One region of the Stenotrophomonas sp. Steno-Z2 genome, then DNA from elsewhere that is predicted to be linked to it. Evidence: riboswitches for the same ligand, from Rfam matches in the RefSeq annotation. Region 1 holds a riboswitch; the other holds the start of a gene.

The links. A riboswitch is a leader RNA that binds a small molecule or an ion and turns the genes downstream of it on or off. The one in region 1 is predicted to bind cobalamin.
Region 2: another riboswitch for cobalamin. It lies ahead of btuB (TonB-dependent vitamin B12 receptor); the one in region 1 lies ahead of AC06FP_RS03300 (ribonucleoside-diphosphate reductase subunit alpha).

Annotation. Positions count from the first base shown of each region.
Region 1 is NZ_JBWJOY010000001.1:730,055-737,814, forward strand. It holds gene AC06FP_RS03280 (MarR family winged helix-turn-helix transcriptional regulator) at 1-219, opposite strand, end outside; gene AC06FP_RS03285 (alpha/beta fold hydrolase) at 285-1,772, shown strand; gene AC06FP_RS03290 (ribonucleotide-diphosphate reductase subunit beta) at 1,809-2,828, opposite strand; gene AC06FP_RS03295 (hypothetical protein) at 2,890-3,114, opposite strand; gene AC06FP_RS03300 (ribonucleoside-diphosphate reductase subunit alpha) at 3,139-5,448, opposite strand; cobalamin riboswitch at 5,713-5,936, opposite strand; gene AC06FP_RS03305 (DUF2884 family protein) at 6,203-7,009, shown strand; gene AC06FP_RS03310 (vWA domain-containing protein) at 7,124-7,760, opposite strand, start outside.
Region 2 is NZ_JBWJOY010000003.1:274,897-282,656, forward strand. It holds gene AC06FP_RS10625 (TonB-dependent receptor plug domain-containing protein) at 1-1,123, opposite strand, end outside; gene queD (6-carboxytetrahydropterin synthase QueD) at 1,299-1,655, shown strand; gene AC06FP_RS10635 (phasin family protein) at 1,747-2,115, shown strand; gene AC06FP_RS10640 (GAF domain-containing protein) at 2,285-2,767, shown strand; gene AC06FP_RS10645 (TfoX/Sxy family protein) at 2,764-3,135, shown strand; gene cobS (adenosylcobinamide-GDP ribazoletransferase) at 3,198-3,926, opposite strand; gene AC06FP_RS10655 (histidine phosphatase family protein) at 3,923-4,516, opposite strand; gene cobT (nicotinate-nucleotide--dimethylbenzimidazole phosphoribosyltransferase) at 4,513-5,583, opposite strand; cobalamin riboswitch at 5,695-5,937, shown strand; gene btuB (TonB-dependent vitamin B12 receptor) at 6,053-7,760, shown strand, end outside.

The sequences.
Region 1 (7,760 bases):
GGCACCGGAGCGGCGCAGGGTCGCCAGCAGATCCAGCTCCGTATAGCCCAGTCCCAGCGGCTTCAGGCATTGGTCCGCGCGCGCCTCCAGCAACCGCCCCAGGTGCAGGACGCGGCCGACGACCGCCATCGCGCCGGCATCCAGGTCGGGGCGCTCGTGCCGCCAGTCCGCCAGCAGCTGGTCGATCAGGTCGGGATCAGGATTCGCATGGGCCTTCATGTAACTATCTTGACATGAAGATAGTTTCCGGGCGAGGCTGCACGCCCGCCGCCGGAGTTCCGCTCATGAAGCGCGTGTCTTGGCTGTCGATCCTGGTGCTGCTCCCGCTGCTGGCTTCGGCGGCACCCGCGCACCCTGCCGGCGACATCGTGGTCGACCGGAAAACCGTGCAGGCAGCGGATGGGAGCCAGGTGCCCTATGAAATCGGCACGCTGTACGTTCCCGAGCACCGTGGCGTACCCGGCAGCCGCCTGATCGGCGTCGGCTTCGCCCGCATCCGCGGACGTGCCCCGGCCGGAACGCCACCGGTGTTCTGGTTGCCGGGCGGCCCCGGCCTGGCGGTGCTCGATGCCTTCGACGGCGGCAGCGACGCGGCGCGCAGCCGGCTCGCGTCGTGGCTGGGCTATCGCGACACGGCCGATCTGGTGGTGATCGAGCAGCGCGGCTACAGCGAACGCGGCGACAAGCTCACCGCGATGTCGCCCGCGTGGCCGCGCGAGCGCGCGTTCACCGCGCAGGACGACATCGACGACGCGCTCCTGCGGGTGGACGCCGCCCTCGCCGCGCATCCGGACAGGGACCTGGCCGGCTACACCATCGCCGCCTGCGCCGACGACGTGGACGATCTGCGGCGCGCGCTGGGCTACCGGCGCATCAGCCTGTTCGGTGGCAGCTTCGGCTCGCAGTGGAGCCTGGCGGTGATGCGTTCGCACCCCGGCATCGTCGAGCGCGCGGTGCTGGCGTCGATCGAGCCGCTGGATTTCGGCTACGACATGCCCTCGCCGCTGCTGGCGACCATGCAGCGCATCGCCTTCGAAGCCGACCGTGATCCCGGCCTGGCGCCCTATCTGCCCGCGGGCGGCCTGATGGAGGCGATCGATACGCTGCGCGGGCGCTTCGCGCAACGGCCGATCACGGTGGATCCGCACGATGGCGGCGCGCCGGTGGCCGTCGGGCTGGCCGACCTGCAGGCCTCGCTGCTGGCCGAGGCAGGCAATCCCGGGACCTGGCCCGCGTTCGTGCTGTCGCTGTACCACGGCCACTACACGGCCTGGGCCAAGGACGTGGCGGACGGACGGCGGTCGCACCCGTTCACGCTCATCGGACCGTTGATCGATACCAGCCTGGGCATCAGCGCGGCGCGTGGATTCCAGCTGCGCAACGACCCGGCACGCGCCTATGTCGGCGAGGGCGGATTCGCGCCCTACCTTGCGGCGGCCGCGCGGTGGCCGACGCCCGACATGGGCGATGACTACCGCCGCCTGCGGCCCATCGACATCCCGGTGCTGATGGTCCATGGCGACTGGGACACCTCCACGCCACTGGAGAACATGCAGGCGCAACTGCCGTACCTGCGCAACGGCCGCGCGATCGTGATCCACCGTGGCGGCCACGACGGCGTGTTCTACCAGCTGCGCGACGAACCGGCGGCCAAGGCCGCCGTGCACCACTTCCTGCGTACCGGCGACTTCGGCGACCTGCCGGCCGAAGTGACGCTGCCGCTCCCGGTCTTCGCACTGCCGGATTTCCCCGCGCCAGCGCCCTCCCGCTGACGTCTCGCGGCAGCGCGCGCAACGGCGCGGGCCATGTCAGAACGCGTGGTCGAAGCCGACCTCGCCCTGCACGCCGACCTGGTAGGCCGAGACGCGGCGCTCGAAGAAGTTGGTCAGCTCCTGCACGTCCTGCAGCTCCATGAACGGCAGCGGGTTGCGCACGTTGTACTTCTTCGCCATGCCGAGCTTGGCGAAATGGTTGTCGGCGCAGTGCTGCAGGTACTGGCGCATGTCGCGCGTGGAGATGCCGGCCACGCCACCGGACAGCACGTCCTCGGCGAACTGCACCTCGCACTCGATGGCCTCGGCCAGCATCTCGTAGACCTGCTGCTCCATGGTCGCGTCGAACAGGTCCGGTTCCTCGGCGCGGATGGTGCGCACGCACTCGAAGGCGAACTCCATGTGGCAGCTCTCGTCGCGGAACACCCAGTTGGTGCCCGACGCCAAGCCCGGCAGCAGGCCGCGCGAGCGGAAGAAATACACGTAGGCGAAGGCGGCGAAGAAGAACAGGCCCTCGATGCAGGCGGCGAAGCAGATCTGGTTGAGCAGGAACTGGCGGCGCTGCTCGCGGGTCTCGATGCGTTCCAGGCCCTGGATCGAGTCGATCCACTTGAAGCAGAAATCGGCCTTCTTCTTGATCGACGCGATGTTCTCCACCGCGGCGAAGGCCTTGAAGCGCTCCTCCGGGTCGGGCAGGTAGTTGTCCAGCAGGGTCAGGTAGAACTGCACGTGCAGCGCCTCTTCGTACAGCTGGCGCGACAGGTACATGCGCGCTTCCGGCGCATTGAGGTGCTGGTACAGGTTCAGCACCAGGTTGTTGGAGACGATGGAGTCGCCGGTGGCGAAAAAGGCGACCAGCCGGTGGATCAGGTGGCGGTCGGCCGCCGTCATCTTGTGGTGCAGGTCGGTGATGTCGATCTGGAAGTTGATCTCGTCCACCGTCCAGGTGTTCTTGATCGCATTGCGGTACATCTCGTAGAAATCCGGGTAGCGCATCGGGCGCAGGGTCAGTTCGAAGCCCGGATCGAGCAGCATCTGGCGGGGTTGTGCGGACATGGTCTGTTGCCTCGTGGTGCCCGCGCGGGCGCGGGCGGTGTTCTGGATTCCGCTGGCGCGCTCAGCGTTCGTAGTCGTCGTGCGCGTAGCGGCTGATATAGGTGCTCAGGCCCGCGCCGGATTCGGCCAGGGCCTTCATCCGGGCCACCTTCCGTGGCCCCGCGCGCCCGGTGCTGCGGTACTCGTAGGGCTCGTCGCGGTTGCGGAACTTGACGAAGATCGAGGTCGCGGTGACGCGGAAGGCTTCCACGCCCGAGTTGCCGGAGCGGTTGGCATAACGTTTCATCGCGACCTCGATCGTTTCAGCGGATCACTGGCAGGCCTCGCACGCCTCCGGGTTCTCCAGCGAGCAGGCCACGGCCTCGGTCGGGGTATAGGCGCTGACCGTGGTCTTGGCGATCTTGGTCGCCGGACGCGAGCGCAGGTAGTACGTGGTCTTGATGCCCTTCTTCCACGCGTACATGTACATGGAGGACATCGCACCGATGTTCGGGCTTTCCATGAACAGGTTGAGCGAGGCGGACTGGTCGATGAAGGCGCCGCGGTCGGCGGCCATGTCGATCAGCGAGCGCATCGGCAGTTCCCACGCGGTGCGGTACACGGCGCGCAGCGCTTCTGGAATCTGCGGCAGGTTCTGGATCGAACCGTCGGCCAGCTTGATCGCGTCGCGCATCTCCGGCGTCCACAGGCCCAGCTGCTTGAGCTCGCCGACCAGGTAGCGGTTGACCTGCAGGAAGTCGCCCGACAGCGTCTCGCGCTTGAACAGGTTGGACACCTGCGGCTCAACGCACTCGTAGCAGCCGGCGATGGAAGCGATGGTGGCGGTCGGGGCGATGGCGATCATCAGCGAATTGCGCAGGCCATGCTGGCGGATGCGCTCGCGCAGCGCGTCCCAGCGCGCGGCGTCGGCCGGCGTCACGTTCCAGGCGTCGAACTGCAGCTCGCCGTTGGCCGCGCGGGTGTCGTCGAACGACGGGTGCCGGCCGCGCTCCTGCGCCAGCTCGCACGAGGTTTCCAGCGCGTGGAAATAGATGGTCTCGGCGATCTTCGCCGACAGCGCGCGCGCGGCCTCGGAATCGAACGGCAGGCGCCGGCGGAAGAACACGTCCTGCAGGCCCATGCAGCCCAGGCCCACCGGGCGCCAGCGCAGGTTGCCGCGGCGCGCGGTCTCGATCGGGTAGAAGTTCAGGTCGATCACCCGGTCGAGCTGGCGCACGGCCAGGCGCACCGTCTCGGCGAGCTTGTCGAAATCGAAGTCGCCGTGCGCGTCCAGGTGGTTGCCCAGGTTGATCGAGCCCAGGTTGCACACCGCGGTTTCCTCGGCCGAGGTGACCTCCAGGATCTCGGTGCACAGGTTGGACAGGTGGATGACGTTGTTCGCGCGCAGGGTCTGGTTGCTGGCCTTGTTGCACTTGTCCTTGAAGGTCATCCAGCCGTTGCCGGTCTCGGCCAGGGTGCGCATCATGCGCGCGTACAGCTTGCGCGCCGGCAGCGCCTTGACCGCCTTGCCCTGCGCCTCGGCCTGCAGGTAGGCGCGCTCGAACGCCTCGCCGTACAGGTCGGTGAACTCCGGCACCACGCGCGGATCGAACAGCGACCACGCCTGGTCGGCCTCCACGCGCTGCATGAACAGGTCCGGCACCCAGTTGGCCAGGTTGAGGTTGTGGGTGCGGCGCGAATCGTCGCCGGCGTTGTCGCGCAGCTCCAGGAAATCCTCGATGTCGGCGTGCCAGGTTTCCAGGTAGACGCAGGCCGCGCCTTTGCGCTTTCCGCCCTGGTTGACCGCGGCCACCGAGGAATCCAGCGTCTTCAGCCACGGCACGATGCCGTTGGAGTGGCCGTTGGTGGACTTGATCAGCGAGCCGCGCGAACGCACGCGGGTATAGCTCACGCCGATGCCGCCGCTGAACTTGGACAGCTGGGCGATGTCGCCGTACCTGGCGTAGATGGATTCCAGCGAGTCCTGCGGCGAATCCAGCAGGAAGCACGACGACAGCTGCTCGTGGCTGGTGCCGGCATTGAACAGGGTCGGGCTGGATGGCAGGTAGTCCAGGTTGCCCAGCCGCTGGTACAGCGCCAGCGCCTCGGGCACGTCCTCGCTCAGCGCGCTGGCGATGCGCAGGAAGAACTGCTGCGGCGTCTCGATGACCTTGCGCGTGTGCGGGTGGCGCAGCAGGTAGCGGTCGTACAGCGTGCGCAGGCCGAAGTAGTCGAAGTTGAGATCGTACTCGGGGTTGATCGCATCGTTGAGCTTGCGCGCGTTGACCTGCACGAAGTTGAGCAGGCGGTCGTTGATCAGGCCCACTTCGTGGCCGCGCCCCACCGACTGCGAGAAGGCGTGGATCTCCTGGCCGGACACTTCCTTGGCGATGAAGTTGGCCAGCAGGCGCGCGGCCAGGCGGCCGTACTCCGGCTCCTCGCCGATCAGCAGCGCGGCGGTGCGGATCGACAGTTCGTCCAGTTCCTGGGTGGTGGCGCCGTTGTAGAGGCCGGAAATGGTGCGCGTGGCCACGCGCATCGGATCGACGGCGTGCAGGCCTTCGCAGCAGCGCTGGATGGCGCGCACGATCTTGTTCAGGTCCACCGGCTCGGTGCCGCCATTGCGCTTGGTCACGCTCATGGCGGTGGCGGTCGGCGGCGGGGTCAGTTCGAAGCCGGCCTCGGTCGGGACAACGGCGGTATCGGTGGCGGTCACGGCAATGCGTCCTCATGGCGTGGTGCACGCGGCGCCTGCCCTCGCAGGAACCAGGGCCGGTGGCGGGCGACGAGCATGGAAGGACGGCGTCGCAGCATCCGCGACGGGCGCGACCCGAGGTCGCCACCGGCGCTGCCGCGTCGCCAGCCGTCTTCCCCTCGAAGACTCCGCAGCCGGCACCGCGCGCTGTGCTTCGCGCGGCTGTCGGCAGGTCTTCGGACTCATGGGCGCGGAGGCGGGGGCCTCCTCCTACTTCCGCCGCTTCCCAAGGCATCGGGCCTCAGTGCTTTGTGGCGGGTTCGTTCCCAATTACCGCTGCGGGGCAGTGCCGGAATGGCCATCGAAGGCGTCACCGGCTTCCCTTTCAATCCGGCGGGGAGCAACCCACCAGAACCGACGAGCCACAAGATAGTGGGGGCAACCAGCCCGGTCAACGCCAAATCTTGTGGATGGCCGCATGCCCTTGTCGCGCAAGCGTTCCTCCCGCGACGGCCTGGCGCGGCCGTGGCGACCCGCCCATCGCGATTGCGCAGTCAAGCCCCCGGACGCCGGTTCACGAGCCGGGAACACCCCGCGCATTCATGGTGCGCTGTCCGGATTGCGCCGCCATGACTTCCGGCCGGGGCCCGCGCCCGGCCCGGCCGGCGATCCTGTCGGCCCCTCGAATGGATTCCCCGCCATGCGCCGCCTGGCCCTCGCCGCTGCCCTGCTCGTCCTGCCACCCCTGTCCGCGCAGGCCGGCACGGTGAAGTCGCCGACCTTGTCCTCCACCCAGTGCGGGGTCAGCACCGATTACGACGTGCTGGTCGATGGCGGCGGCATCTGGCTGCGCCGGCACGACGCCACGCCGCGCGAGATCGTGTTCCACGATGGCGAGCTGAGCATCGACGGGCGCATGCAGGCGGTCAGCGCCGAGGACGCGCAGCGCCTGCGCGTGCTCGAGGCCGGGGTGCGCCAGCTGATGCCGGCGGTCACCGGCATCGCCAATGAATCGGTGGGGATCAGCTTCGACGTGCTGGACATGGTGTACGGCTCGATGACCGGCAACTTCGGTTCGCGCAAGGTGCGCGCGCTGCGCACCGACGCCGAGCGCTTCGTCGCCTCCACCATCGGCCGCGGGCGCTGGGAGCAGGACCTGTTCGGCGAGGGTTTCGAACAGCGCGTGCAGGCATCGGCCGAATCGCTCAAGGGCTCCATCGCCCGCGGCCTGCTGTGGACCATGCTCACCGGCGGCGGGGAACGCATCGAGAAGCGCACCGAAAAGATGGAAGCGGAGCTGGAGCCGAAGATCGAAGCGCGCGCCCGCGCCCTGGAACAGCACGCGCGGTCCCTGTGCACCCAGGTCCTGGCGCTGGACCAGGTGCAGTCGGCGCTGGAGTTCCGCTACGACGGCCAGCCGCTGCGGATGATGAGCGTCAGCGACGAACGCGGCGAGGCACCGGTGGCGAAGGAGCAGGCGCCGGACAACAGCATCGAGCTGCCATAGGCCCCTCTCCCGGCGGGAGAGGGGGTGGGGTGAGGGCAGGCGGAGCCGGTGGTTCACCGGCGTGGGCGCCGCCCTCATCCGCCCTTCGGGCACCTTCTCCCGCGGGGAGAAGGATCACCCCTCCGACAACTGCGCCAGTTCCTCGCGCACCAGCCGCACCACCAGCGTGTCCAGCGTATCCACCGAGTAGTCGGCCACGTCGTGCACGGTCTCGCGGCCGGGGCCGCTGCCCGGGTCGGACGCGTCCTTGTAGGTGAGGAAGATGAAGCGCCCGCCGGTGTACTGGGCGATCTGCCGCTGCACGATCTCGCCGGTGGTGTCCTGCCCGGACGCGGCCACGCTGAACACCTTGATGCCCTTGCCCAGCGCCGCGAGCATGGTCTGGTCGTAATGCGGCGGCGGATAGTCCATGTGTGGCGGCGCGTCGGCCAGCGACACCAGCAGGCGCGTGGTCGCCGGGCCGCGCCAGGCCAGCGCCTGCACCGCATGGTCGAAGGCTTCGTTCATCGCCTCGGGCATGTCGCCGCCACCGCCGGCGCGCACGCCGTCGAGCACCTGCTGGAAGGCGGCGACGTTGCCGGTCAGGTCCCAGCTGCGCACGAAATACTCGTCGCCGCGGTCGCGGTAGGTGACCAGCCCCAGGCACACGTCGGGGCGCGACGGCAGCTGTTCGATGCCGCGCACGATGTCGCGCAGCGAGGCGCGCAGCTTGTCGATTTCGTCGCCCATCGAACCGGTCGCATCGACCATG
Region 2 (7,760 bases), on a different contig from region 1:
GGCTGGCCGCCGGCAGGGTGGAACGCACCGGCTCGGCAAGGCCGGTATCGGCGTTGAGTGCGAAGCGCCCGTTTTCCAGGGTGAAGAACGGACTGGAGCCGAACCAGGACACGCCCTTGATATCGCTGTAGAGCACCTCGGCGAAGGCATCGACCGAATCGTTCAGGCGCAACGTGCCGTTGAGGTAGGCCTGCCAGCGCCTGGTCGAGGGGATCAGGGTGGTGTACGGCGCCTGGTTGAAGGCGCAGGTGTCGCCGGCCAGCCCATCGATCGGCGCGCTGGCGGTGAGCACGGTGCCCTCCGGGCAGTTGCCGGCAGCGTCGAGCATCGGCACCGACCTGCCATTGACCAGGAAGCGCGCGCCCTTCGCCGACCACCCGTTCCAGCGCCCACCGGCCTTGTCGGTGTAGATGCCCGAGCGGGTCAGGTCACGCTGGTTCTGGTCCAGGCGGTCGCGGTTGTAGCCTTCCAGCGACACCAGGAGGGTATAGCCATCGCTGTCCAGGTCGCCGATACCGCCGACAAACTTGACGTTCTGCTGGTCCAGGCCGCCAGCGTCGGAGGTACCGCCGCTGGCGCCCACCTCCGCGCCCTCGAAGCCCTGGCGGGTGATGATGTTGACCACGCCGGCCACCGCATCGGAGCCGTACACGGCAGAAGCGCCGTCCTTGAGCACTTCGATGCGTTCCACCGCCACCAGCGGCAGTGCATTGAGGTTGACGAACGTGTCCGACAGGCCGCCGGACGGGAAGCCGTAGTTGGCCAGCCGGCGGCCATTGAGCAGTACCAGGGTGTTCTTCTGCGACAGGCCACGCAGGCCGATGCCCGCCGAACCGGACGCCCAGCCACTGTTGCTGGTTTCGTTGGCGGCGTTGCCGGTATTGGCCGAGATCGAGCGCAGCAGGTCGGCCACCGTGGCCTTGCCGGATTCCTCCAGCTGCTGGCGTTCGATCACCTGCACCGGGTTGGCGGTTTCGGTGTCGCTGCGCTTGATGTTGGAACCGGTGACCTGCACGGCGGACAGGGTGGGACCGACGGGTGCATCGGCGGATTCGGCGGCGACGGACAAAGGCGCGGCCAGGGCGGTGGCCAGGGCCACCACGAGCGGGGAGAAGTTGGACATCGGGATACGGAAGCGAGGGGGAGGAAGCAACCCGCATTCAGCCAGTCCGGCGCGGATCGGGCCAATTACGTCCCTTCATGCGCATATAACGAAAAGGAAACAACATCCCTTCATCTTGATGGAGGGATGAATTAATCCACCAAGGGATTTCCCGTGCCGGCGCTACAATTGCGGCATGGACATCTTCAAAGATTTCACCCTCGAGGCCGCCCACCGGCTGCCCAACGTCCCCGCCGGCCACAAGTGCGCGCGCCTGCACGGGCATTCGTTCCGCGTGCGCCTGGAAGTGAGCGGCGAACCCGGCGCCGAGACCGGCTGGGTGATGGACTTCGGCGACATCAAGGCGGCCTTCCAGCCGCTCTACGAACAGCTCGACCACCATTACCTCAACGACATCCCCGGACTGGAAAATCCGACCAGCGAGCGCCTGGCGATCTGGATCTGGGACCGGCTCAAACCAGCCCTGCCCCAGCTGAGCGCGGTGACCGTGCACGAGACCTGCACCTCCGGCTGCCATTACCGCGGCAACTGACCTGAACGAACCCCCGGTCGCCGCGGGCAGCGGGCTTCCGCGCCATCGCACCCGACGTTATGCTGCGCCGCAACAAACCACGGAGCACGGCATGTCCGCCCGGTTCGACGACGGTTTCAGCGACTACACCCGGCAGTTCGCGGCGATGGCCAATCGCGCCAACCGGCTGGCACTGGAGACGGCGGAAAGCGCGTTCGGCGTGCAGTTGCGCACGTTCGAGCGCAATGCCAACGCCACCGCCGGTTTCCTCGGCGAACTGGCGCAGCCCGGCCCGCAGGCCGATCTGCCATCGCTGCTGCCCAAGGGCCTGCAACTGGCGCAGGAAAACCTGCAGCGGCTGGCCTCGGCCGGGCAGGAAATCGCTGGCCTGGGCCTGCAGACCGGGCAGGCGCTGGCCGAACTGGCACGGCAACCGTTCGAACGCGGCAGCCGCAGGCGTCCACGCGCCAGGGCCAGCTGACCCGACCCTCTCAACAGCGCGCGGATCCCCCTCCCCCGCGCCCTGTCCGGACCCGGCAACGATCTCTCTCCCGTTGCCGGGTCTTTCTTTTTGCGGGGCACGCCAGCCGGTGCCCGTGCGACGTCCCTGCGCAGACCCATCACGGCTGGGCAGCGGTTAGACTCTGGGCATGTTCAGTGCCACCACGCTCACCGGCAGCAAGCCGGAACAGTACGCCCAGCTGCTGGCCCAGGCCCGCGCCCTGGTACACGGCGAAACCGACCGCATCGCCAATGCCGCCAATCTGTCGGCGCTGGTGTATCACGCGCTGCCGCAGCTCAACTGGGTGGGTTTCTACTTCTTCGACGGCACCGAGCTGGTGGTCGGCCCGTTCCAGGGCCTGCCGGCCTGCGTGCGCATTCCCCTGCACAAGGGCGTGTGCGGCGCGGCGGCCAGCACCCGCCAGACCCAGCGCGTGGAAGACGTGGACGCCTTCCCGGGCCACATCGCCTGCGATTCGGCCTCACGTTCGGAACTGGTGGTGCCGCTGGTCCACGACGGCGCGCTGGTCGGCGTGTTCGATCTGGACAGCCCGGTCACCTCGCGCTTCGACGCCGACGACCAGGCGGGCCTGGAGGCCATCGCCAAGGTATTCGTCGAGGCGCTGGCATGAGCGCGCTGAAGCTGCGCAACATCGGCCCCAAGAGCGCGGCGTGGCTGCGCCAGGTGGGGCTGCGCAGCGCCGAGGACCTGGCCGCGGTGGGCGCGGTCGGCGCCTTCGTCAAGGTGCGACGCGCCGGCTTCAAGCCCAGCCTCAACCTGCTCTATTCGCTGGAGGGCGCGCTGGTCGGCTGCCACTGGCAGGAAGTGCCGGAGGCACGCCGCCAGCAGCTGGTCGCCGAATACGAGGTCGCCGCCGGCGGACTGGTTGCCCCCCGCGCGGGGCAACAGGCCGGGCCGGTGCTGGAAACCCGCATGCAGCCCGATGACGCCGACGACAGCGGCGACGATGTCGCGGAGATCCGCTTCGGCGACAGCTGAAGCCCTCGCCTGCCTGCAGGCGCGCACCGCGGCGCTGAAGTCCGCCCCTGTGCGGTCCGCTTCTAGAGGTTGCCCAGCAGCACCAGCGACAGCAGCAGCAGGCTTTCGGTGACTTCGATGCTGGCGCCCAGGCAGTCGCCGGAGATGCCGCCCAGCTTTTTCCGCCACCAGGCCGCGACCAGCGGCACCAGCAGCAGCGCGAGCAGCAGCGGCCAGGCGGCGAAAGCGCTGACCGCCGCCAGCAGCAGCGCCCACAGCCACATCGCACGCGGGCCCAGCTGCCAGGAGAAGCGCTCGGCCATGCCCGCGCCATGCAGCGACGGCAGCCTCTGGCTCCACCACAGCGTGCCCCAGCGCGCCCAGGCCGGTACCAGCACGATGCCGGACCACAGCGGGCTGGCGGCCAGCTCGGTCAGCAGCACGAACTTGAGCAGCAGCTGCATCACCAGGGTGACCACGCCGAACACGCCCATGCGCGGGTCCTTGAGCACCTCGAGGAAACGCTGCGGGTCGCGGTGCGCGGCGCCGAAGGCGTCGGCCACGTCGCCCAGCCCGTCCAGGTGCAGCGCGCCGGTCACCCACACCCACAGCAGCAGGGTGAGCACACCGGCCAGCCACGGCCGGTCGGCGACCAGGAACAGCGGCATGGCCAGCAGCGCGCCGATGATCGCGCCGACCAGCGGGTTGTAGACCGCCGCGCGGCTGAGGTCGTCGTCGCGGAAATCCTCCACCTGCGGCGTCGGCAGCCGGGTCAGGAACTGGATGGCCAGGATCAGTCCGCGCAGGCTCATGGCTGGCACAGCTCCAGCAGCTCGCCCCACAGCTGGCCATCGTCGCCGCGCTCCACGCGCAGGCGCACGCGGGTGCCGTAGTCGATGCGCATGGCCCACAGCGCGGCCAGCGGCATGCCGCACACGCGCGACACCGCCAGCCGCAGCACGCCGGCATGGCTGACCACCAGCACCGGCCCGGCCTCGTCCCCGTCGTCATCCTCGTCGAGCAGCCGCTGCAGCTGCGCCTCGATGCGCGCCTGGAACTGCTGCCAGCTCTCGCCGTTGGGCGGCACCACCGCGTGCGGCGCGTCGTAGAGCCCGGCCAGCAGCTCGGCGGGGATCTCGTCGTAATGGCGGCCGTCCCAGTCGCCGAAATCCAGCTCGGCCCAGTCCGGGTGGATCTCGCAGAACAGCTCGCGGCCGGCCAGCAGCGCGGTGGCGGTATCCAGCGCGCGGCGTCGCGGCGAGGCGATCGCCCGGCTCCACTGGCCGCCGCCATGGCGGCGCAGCAGCGCGTCCATGGCGCCGTCGAGCAGCGGCGGATCGGTGCGGCCGTCCAGGTGGCCCTGGCGGCCGGTGGAGGCATGGCGCATCAGGTCCAGGATCACGGCGCGGCGCTCCGGTTGGCGACGGCCGCCTCGGCGAAGGTCGCCATGCCGTTGTGCAGCGCGCAGGCCAGGCGCAGCAGCGGCAGGGCCAGCGCGGCGCCGGAGCCTTCGCCCAGGCGCAGGTCCAGCTGCAGCAGCGGTTCGGCCTGCAGGCTGCCGAGCACGAGCGCATGGCCGCGCTCGGCGGAACGGTGCGAGAACAGCAGCCACGGCCGCAGCGACGGGTTGATGCGCAGCGCGGCCAGCGCCGCGGCCGAGACGATGAAGCCGTCCACCAGCACCGGCACGCCGCGCTGGGCGGCGGCGATCATGGCCGCGGCCAGTGCGGCGATCTCCAGCCCGCCGACGCGGCACAGGGCCTCGCGGCCGGGATCGGCGGCGGCGGCGATCGCCTCGCCGTGCAGGGCCAGCGCGCGTGCCGTCACGGCCTGCTTGTGGGCGATGCGCGCCGCATCCAGGCCGGTGCCGGCACCGACCAGTTCGGCCAGCGGCAACGGCCCGAGCGCCGCGGCCAGCGCGCTGGCCGAGGTGGTGTTGCCGATGCCCATCTCGCCGAGCAGCAGCAGGTCGGCGCCGTCGCCGCAGGCGCTGTCCGCCGCGCGTCTGCCTGCGCCGAACGCGGCGTCGAGATCGGCCGCGGTCATTGCCGGTCCAGCGCTGAAATCGTCGGTGCCGCGGCGCGGCTTGTCGCAGGTCACGCCCGCGACCGGGGCGTCGGCCAGGCTGCCCACGTCCCAGACATGCAGCGGCAACCCGAGTTCGCGCGCCAGCACGGCGATGGCGGCGCCGCCGGCAGCGAAGTTGCGCAGCATCTGTACCGTCACTTCCGCCGGATAGGCCGACACGCCCTGCGCGGCGATGCCGTGGTCGCCGGCGAACACCAGCACCGGCACCTGCGCGGCCTGCGGCTGCTCGCGGCCCTGCAGCGCGGCCAGTTCGATGGCCAGGGTTTCCAGGCGCCCCAGCGCGCCCTCGGGTTTGGTCAGTTGCCGCTGGCGGGCGATGGCGTGCTGCCGGTGCGCCTGCGAAGGCGCCGGGCAGGGCCGGGTGAACCATGGGTCTGTCACGTGTGTTCCGATACCGCGTTGCAATCGCGCATTGTAGGGCGCGGGCCGCTTCCACGATGTGCCGCGCTGGCCACCAGCGGGCATGCCGGGCGCCGGAGCGGGCGATGGCATAGAATGCGCGCACTTTCGGGTGACCGGCCGGACTCGCTCCGGCCGGTTGAAACGGGAAGCCGGTGCCGCGCCTGCCAGGGATGCTCCCTGCCCGCGCCATTCCGGCGCTGCCCCCGCAACGGTAAGCAGGACAAGGCCAGGCATACCGCCACTGTGCATCCATCGCACGGGAAGGCGCCTGGACGGAAGCGTCGATGCGCTTCGCCTGCGAGCCCGGAGACCGGCCCGGAAGCCGACTGGTTGCGATGCGGAGGGCATGGCGGCGGCAGGGACGCCGTGCGCGCGCTCCGTCGCATCCCCTTCTCCTGGCAGCCCCCACCGTCCGTCCGCGCGGGAGCGCGCGGATCCAGGAGTTCCCATGAAACTGCCGTACCACACCCTTTCCCTCGCCCTGGCGCTCGCGCTGCCGGGCATCGCCGCCGCCGAACAGGCGCCCACCGAACTCGACGACGTCGTGGTCACCGCCACCCGCACGCCGGTCTCCATCGCCGACAGCGTGGTGCCGGTGCAGGTGATCGACCGCGAGCAGATCGACCGCAGCCAGGCCGGTTCGCTACTGGACCTGCTGCGCGGCCGCGCCGGCCTGGACTTCGCCAACCAGGGCGGCCCCGGCAAGATCACCTCGCTGTTCATGCGCGGCACCGCGTCCAACCAGGTGCTGGTGCTGGTCGACGGCGTTCGCATCGGCGCGGCCACCAACGGCATGCCGGCGCTGCAGGACCTGCCCATCGACCAGATCGAGCGCGTGGAGATCGTGCGCGGGCCGCGTTCGAGCCTGTACGGCTCCGAGGCGATCGGCGGCGTGATCCAGATCTTCACCCGCAATGCCGGCAAGGGCCTGCAGCAGAACCTGGCGCTGACCGCCGGCAGCCACAACCTGCGCCAGGCCAGCGCCGGTTTCAGCAACCGCGGCGAGCGCGGCTGGGTGTCGGCGCAGGGCGCCTGGCAGAAGACCGACGGCATCAACGCCTGCAACGGCTCGGCCGCGCTGTTCCAGGGCTGCTATGTCGACGAGCCCGACCGCGACGGCTACCGCAACACCTCGCTCAACGTGCGCGGCGGCTATGCGCTGACGCAGACCCTGAGCGTGGAAGGCCACGTGCTCGATGCCGCCAGCCGCAACGAGTACGACGGCAGCCTCTACAGCGGCAACGAGGCCGACAACCACCAGCAGGTCTACGGCGGCAAGCTGCTGTGGGCGCCGGGCGAGGCGTTCCGCCTGTCCGCCCAGGTCGGCCGCAACAACGACCAGGCCGACAGCTACTACGTCCAGGACGGCCAGCGCAGCTTCGTTTCCACCTTCGACACGCGCCGCGACAGCGCCAGCGTGCAGGGCGACTTCCTGTTCGCCGAGGGCCAGCAGCTGAGCGCCGGCGCCGACTGGCAGAAGGACGAGATCACCAGCACCACGGCCTACGCGATCGACAGCCGCGACAACACCGGCGTGTTCGTCGAATACCAGGGCCGCTTCGGCGCGCACGCGCTGCAGGCCAGCGTGCGCAACGACGACAACGAACAGTTCGGCAACCACACCACCGGCAGCCTCGGCTACGGCTTCGCCTTCGGCAATGGCCTGCGCCTGACCGCCAGCGCCGGCACCGGCTTCAAGGCACCGACCTTCAACGACCTGTACTACCCGTGGTCGAGCAATCCGGCGCTGAAGCCGGAAGAATCCAAGAGCGTCAACGTCGGCATCGCGCAGTACGCCGATGGCTGGAACTGGACCTTCAACGCCTACGAGACCCGCATCGACCAGCTGATCGCGCTGGACAGCACCTACACGCCGTACAACATCGCCAGGGCGCGCATCCGCGGCGCCGAACTGACCGGCTTCGTATCGCTGGCCGGGTTCGACATCAACGCCCAGGCCAGCTTCACCGATCCGCGCGACCACACCAGCGGCGCGACCAGCTACGACAACTGGCTGCCGCGTCGCGCCCGCACCAGCGGCCGCCTCGACGTGGACCGCGGCTTCGGCCCGCTGCGCGTGGGCGTGACCGCCAGCGCCACCGGCCACCGCTTCGACAACGCCGCCAACAGCCTGCGCCTGGCCGGTTACGGCACGG